Linked DNA regions of Sphaerisporangium krabiense. The protein of the gene in region 1 interacts with the protein of each later gene in a pairwise test. Links are inferred from orthologs where the notes say so. Each region holds a gene or a part of one and is shown on either strand. Other genes may lie near its edges.

Region 1 (3,021 bases):
CCAGGCAGCGCGGAGCCGGATGCACGTAGGCACCCCGGCCGCGCGACCGCCCTCGCTGGTCGGGAACGATCACGTTCTCGACCACCACCAGGCGGAGCAGCTCGGACTTTACCGTGCGAACCCGGCAACCCACACATGTTCTGAGAGGGGCCGCCCGGCCACCGTATTCAAGCTTACCTTGTGGAGGCATCGGCGGGACCGACGGCATTGCCCGTATCCCTCGCATCCCCCGGCGGTGCCGCCTGAGTGTCGGGCCGGATGTCGATCCGCCAGCCCGTGAGGCGGGCGGCCAGACGGGCGTTCTGCCCCTCCTTGCCGATCGCGAGGGAGAGCTGGTAGTCGGGCACCGTCACCCGGGCGACGCGACCATCGAGGTCGACCACTTCCACATGTGAAACCCGGGCCGGTGACAGGGCATTCCCCACGAAATCCGCGGGATCCTCCGACCAGTCGATGATGTCGATCTTCTCGCCGTGCAGTTCGGTCATCACGTTGCGGACCCGGGAGCCCATGGGGCCGATGCAGGCGCCCTTGGCGTTGACCCCGCCCCGGCGCGAACGGACCGCGATCTTGGTGCGGTGGCCGGCCTCGCGGGCGATCGCCGCGATCTCGACGGTGCCGTCGGCGATCTCGGGGACCTCCAGGGCGAACAGCTTCTTCACCAGGTTCGGGTGCGTGCGCGACAGCGTGACCGAGGGGCCCTTGTGCCCCTTCTTCACCTGCACGACGTAGCAGCGCAGCCGCTCGCCGTGGACGTACTCCTCGCCGGGGACCTGCTCGGCGTGCGGCAGGATCGCCTCGATCTTGCCCAGGTCGACCAGGACCACCCGCGGGTCCTTGCCCTGCTGGATCACGCCCGCGACCAGCTCGCCCTCGCGGCTCGCGAACTCACCGAAGTTGATCTCGTCCTCGGCGTTCCGCAGCTGCTGCAGGATGACCTGCTTGGCCGTGGTCGCGGCGATACGGCTGAAGTTGCCGGGAGTGTCGTCGTACTCCCGGATGACCTGGCCGTCCTCGTCCAGCTCGGCCGCCCAGATGCTGACGTGCCCGGACTGGCGGTCCAGCTCGGCACGCGCCTTGCCCGCCGCCCCCTCGGTCCGGTGGTACGCGATGAGCAGGGCGTCCTCGATCGCCTTCACGACCAGGTCGAAGGAGATGTCCTTCTCGCGCTCCAGGCTGCGCAGGACGCTCATGTCAATGTCCACAAGGCTCCCCCCTAGCCCCTGCCGCCGTCGCCGCCGGCGTCGTGTTCGTCGTCTTCCAGGCCCGGCCCGCCATCCGGGTCCTCCGGGTCGTCGTCCAGCAGTTCCAGCTCGGCCTCGTCGATCCGGCGGAACTCGACCTGGACCCGCCCCTTGGCGAGCTCGTCCCAGGCGAGCAGGCGCGTCGCGCCGTCCACGGACAGCTTCACCCCCGCGTCGAGGGCCGACAGCACGCGGCCCTCGACCGTGGTGCCGTCGCGCAGGTCGGCCTTCACGAGCCGCCCCCGCGCGCGGCGCCAGTGGCGCGGCTCGGTGAGCGGGCGGTCCACCCCTGGCGAGGTGACCTCCAGGACGTACGGGCCGCCACCCATGACGTCGCTCTCGTCGAGCGCCTTGGACGCCAGCTTGCTGACGTCGGCGAGCTGGTCGAGGCTCACGCCGCCGTCACCGTCCACGATGACGCGCAGCACCCGCCGCTTGCCCGCGGGCGTGATCGTCACGCCCTCCAGGTCGAGACCCTCCATGGCGGCGACGGGTTCGAGAAGCTTGATCAGGCGGTCACGTCGAGCGTCGGCGCCCATGCTGACCTCCCATTGAATATCGGCCGCCCGAAGCGGCGGCCGAAGATGTACCTCGCCCCAACGGTTCACCAGCCTATCGACACCGGGACGCGGAAAGAGCGCCACTCGGACACCCACCCGGTGACGCGCCGTACGATGCTATGTGCCGATCCAGCGAAAGCCGTCATCCACGGGAGGCTCCGTGCGCCAGCGTGCCGTAGCCGTGTCCCGGCGAGCGGTGCTGCGCGGCACCGCCGCGGGCGCGGCCGCCGCCGCCGTCGCGGGCTGCTCCACGGGGCAGCGGGCCGCGACGCCTCCCCGTCCCCTCCCGCCCGACCCCGAGACCGTCCTGCTGACCGAGGTCATCGCCGACAAGGAGCGCATCGTCGCCCTGTACCGCCGGGCCGCGGAGCCGGGGTCGCGGAACGCGGCCGTGCTGCTCGGCTTCCAGCGGCGCCACGAGGCGCATCTGGCCGAGCTGCGCCGCCGCCTGCCGCGGCCGGCCGCGCCTTCCACTCCGGCCCCGTCGCCGTCCGGCTCGCCGCCGGTCCCCTCGCCCTCGTCCTCCTCCTCGGAGCCGGGCGAGAAGGTCTCGATCGGCAGGCTGCGCGAGGCCGAGCGCAGGTCGGCCGCCGCGCGCCCGCGCCAGATCGGCGGCGTATCCCCGGCCCTGGCGCAGTTGCTGGCCTGCATCGGCGCCTGCGAGGCCGCGCACGTGGTGGCGCTGGCGAGGGTGCCGTGATCGCGCCACAGGGGCCCGCGGCCCTGCACGCCCTGAACAAGGCGCTCGACGCCGAGCACGCGGCGGTGTACGCCTACGGGGTCGCCGGCGCGCGCCTGTCCGGCGGGCAGCGCTCCTCGGCCAGGGACGGCTTCAACGCCCATCGCGCGCGGCGCGACCAGCTCCGCGGGCTGATCACGGCACGGGGCGGCACGCCGTCGGAGTCGGGCGCGGCCTACGCGCTGCCGTTCCCGGTGAACGCCGCCGCCGACGCCGTGCGCCTGGCCGCGTTCGTCGAGGAGCGCGTGACCGCGGCCTACCTCGAACTGGCCGCCGTCGAGGACACCGCGCTGCGCAAGCTGGCGGCCCTGGCGATGCAGGAGTGCGCCGTACGCGGGTACGGCTGGAGCCCGCTGATCGCCGACCTGCCCGGCTGGCCCGCGCCCGCGGCGGCCACCCCTGTGCCCACCCCCGCGCCCACGCAGCCGCTGATGCCTCCGCCGGTATCCCTGGGCTGACGTGCCGCGGGAATAGCTCC
Region 2 (3,308 bases), 4.2 Mb from region 1 along the record:
GTCGATCCACGACAAGCACATCGAGATCATCGTGCGCCAGATGCTCAAGCGCGTGAACGTGCTGGAGTCCGGGGACACCGACCTGCTGCCCGGCGAGCTCGTCGAGCGGCCGCGGTTCGAGATGGTCAACCGCGAGGTCGTCGCCGAGGGCGGCACCCCCGCCTCCGGCCGTCCGGTGCTCATGGGCATCACCAAGGCGTCGCTGGCCACCGAGTCGTGGCTGTCGGCGGCGTCGTTCCAGGAGACCACGCGGGTGCTCACCGACGCGGCGATCCACGCCAAGTCGGACTCCCTGCTGGGCCTCAAGGAGAACGTCATCATCGGTAAGCTCATCCCGGCCGGTACGGGCATGTCCCAGTACCGCAACATCCGGGTCGAGCCGACCGAGGAGGCCAAGGCGGCGATGTACACCGTCGGCGGCTACGACGGCTCCGCGACCGACTACACCTTCGGCACGGGCAGCGGCGAGGCCGTCCCGCTGGAGGAGTACGACTTCGGTCAGTACAACCGCTAGGCGCGATACGACGGGATGCCCGGAGAGCATGGCTCTCCGGGCATCCGGCGTTCTCACGCCGGCCGGCTCCGTGCCGGTGGGCCGGCGCAGGGGGCGCGAGGACGCTCTGAAGAGCCCGCTGCGGCCCCCCAGGAGGGGAGTGGGGTAACGGACCCCATCCGGCCCGGCGCGGGTCTGAGGCCGCACAGGGGCGGCGCGGCCGATGGGCCGGCGAATCGCGTGCGGATCATCGGAGGACGGCCGGAGGGTCGCCACGTCGCCGGAACGTGGACGGCACTCCTTCGTACGTGGTACTTTTGATGATTGCCTGGACCGGTTGCCATCGGCGTCCGGTTCATGAGGATCGAAAGGTTCGGGTTACCGGCGCAGGCGCCGGGAGCCGCGAAGACCTTCGGGTGGTCCATCCGGGCGTTCGGCGGGCTCCGGCCCTGCTCGGCCCGGTCGCCCGAGCGGTCCGCGGGTCACCGGGGGCGCGCCCCGGGCAGTCGTTTTGACGAGCCGTGGCGAGCTGGGTAGCCTTGGTCTTCGTGCCTGCGGTCTCGTGGGCACTGGCTGGCGTGTCCCCGATTCGGGGCCGCGCGGCGACTCCTCCACAAAGTCCGATCGCACCTCGTGCATGGGTGTGAGCCGGGCGCGACACGCCCGAGCGCGGGGGTCGGAGTGCGAGGTAAATCAGCAGGTCATGACACCGGCAGTACCTGCGAAATGCACGACGGGAAGCCGAAGCCCGGCCACGGCCGAGCGGACTCGACCCAAGGACGTATCACCGGCCAGGACGCGAAACGGAGAAGTAGTGCCCACAATTCAGCAGTTGGTCCGAAAGGGCCGACAGGACAAGGTCACTAAGACCAAGACTCCGGCGCTCAAAGGAAGCCCACAGCTTCGCGGCAACTGCGTGCGCGTCTACACCACGACCCCCAAGAAGCCGAACTCGGCGCTCCGTAAGGTCGCCCGTGTCCGCCTGAGCAGCGGCATCGAGGTCACGGCCTACATCCCGGGCGTCGGCCACAACCTTCAGGAGCACTCCATCGTGCTCGTGCGCGGCGGCCGTGTGAAGGACCTGCCGGGTGTCCGCTACAAGATCGTTCGCGGTGCGCTCGACACCCAGGGTGTCCGCAACCGCAAGCAGGCCCGCAGCCGCTACGGCGCCAAGAAGGAGAAGAGCTGAGATGCCGCGCAAGGGTCCCGCCGGGCGCCGACAGCTGGTCGCAGACCCGGTGTTCAACTCGCCGCTCGTCACCGCGCTCATCAACAAGGTGCTGCTGAGCGGCAAGCGGTCGCTCGCTCAGAAGATCGTCTACGACGCCCTCGAGGGCTGCAGGGACAAGTCGGGCAACGACCCGGTCGTCACCCTCAAGCGAGCGCTGGACAACGTCAAGCCCACCCTTGAGGTGCGCAGCCGCCGTGTCGGTGGCGCCACCTACCAGGTGCCGGTGGAGGTGCGCGCCGCGCGCAGCACCACGCTGGCCCTCCGCTGGCTGGTGCAGTACTCCCGCGCCCGCCGCGAGAAGACCATGACCGAGCGGCTGATGAACGAGCTGCTCGACGCGAGCAACGGCCTCGGCGCGAGCGTGAAGCGGCGCGAGGACACCCACAAGATGGCCGAGTCCAACAAGGCCTTCGCCCACTACCGCTGGTAACACCGGCGGCGACGACGAGACGACGAGGACGCGAGAGAAGTGGCCACATCGACCGCTCTTGACCTGGCCAGGGTCCGCAACATCGGGATCATGGCCCATATCGACGCGGGCAAAACCACTACGACCGAGCGCATCCTGTTCTACACCGGCATCAACTACAAGATCGGTGAAGTCCACGAGGGCGCAGCCACCATGGACTGGATGGAGCAGGAGCAGGAGCGCGGCATCACCATCACCTCCGCCGCGACCACCTGTAGTTGGCTTGATCACACGATCAACATCATCGACACTCCCGGCCACGTCGACTTCACCGTCGAGGTCGAGCGCTCCCTGCGCGTCCTCGACGGCGCCGTCGCCGTCTTCGACGCCGTCGCCGGCGTCGAGCCCCAGTCCGAGACGGTCTGGCGGCAGGCGGACCGCTACGGCGTCCCGCGCATCTGCTTCGTCAACAAGATGGACCGCGTCGGCGCCGAGTTCCACCGCTGCGTCGACATGATCGTGTCGCGCCTGGGCGCCACGCCGCTGGTCATCCAGCTTCCGTGGGGCGTCGAGGCCGACTTCAAGGGCGTCATCGACCTGGTGAAGATGAAGGGCCTGCTCTGGAGCGCCGAGGCGGCCAAGGGCGAGATGTACGACACCGTCGACATCCCGGCCGACCACGCCGAGGTGGCCCGCGAGTGGCGCGACAAGCTCATCGAGACCGTGGCCGAGAACGACGACGAGCTCATGGAGCTCTACCTGGAGGGCGTCGAGCCCACCGAGGAGCAGCTCGTCGCCGCCATCCGCCGCACGACGCTGTCCAGCGCGCTCAACCCGGTCCTGTGCGGCACCGCGTTCAAGAACAAGGGCGTCCAGCCCCTGCTCGACGCGATCGTCGCCTACCTCCCGGCCCCGACCGACATCCCCGCCTTCAAGGGGCACGCGGTCGGCAACGAGGAGCAGGAGATCGAGCGGCACGCGGACCCGAACGAGCCGTTCGCCGCCCTGGCCTTCAAGATCATGAGCGACCAGCACCTGGGCAAGCTCACCTACATCCGCATCTACTCGGGCACGCTCGAGACCGGCACCGCGGTGATCAACTCGGTGAAGGGCAAGAAGGAGCGGATCGGCAAGATCTACCAGATGCACGCCAACAAGCGCGAGGAGCGCTCGTC

Evidence for each region.
Region 2: the proteins of rimP (region 1) and rpsL interact in binary tests that used the Escherichia coli proteins (3 or more experiments, as listed by UniProt). The link is inferred for Sphaerisporangium krabiense from one-to-one orthologs.

The regions. Positions count from the first base shown.
Region 1 is NZ_JACHBR010000001.1:4,914,708-4,917,728, reverse strand. The notes cover bases 1-2,707. They hold rimP (ribosome maturation factor RimP), read right to left. Parts: upstream 1,784-2,707; coding sequence 1,217-1,783; downstream 1-1,216. Other genes in these bases: BJ981_RS38345 (ferritin-like domain-containing protein), read left to right, coding at 2,501-2,707; BJ981_RS38350 (hypothetical protein), read left to right, coding at 1,965-2,504; nusA (transcription termination factor NusA), read right to left, coding at 174-1,193; BJ981_RS21715 (YlxR family protein), read right to left, coding at 1-190. In the rest of the region: more of BJ981_RS38345, read left to right, coding at 2,708-3,001.
Region 2 is NZ_JACHBR010000001.1:753,681-756,988, reverse strand. Bases 1-2,994 are described here. They hold rpsL (30S ribosomal protein S12), read left to right. Parts: upstream 1-1,307; coding sequence 1,308-1,682; downstream 1,683-2,994. Other genes in these bases: fusA (elongation factor G), read left to right, coding at 2,245-2,994; rpsG (30S ribosomal protein S7), read left to right, coding at 1,684-2,154; BJ981_RS03225 (DNA-directed RNA polymerase subunit beta'), read left to right, coding at 1-514. Also shown: more of fusA, read left to right, coding at 2,995-3,308. UniProt on the Escherichia coli protein: With S4 and S5 plays an important role in translational accuracy. Interacts with and stabilizes bases of the 16S rRNA that are involved in tRNA selection in the A site and with the mRNA backbone.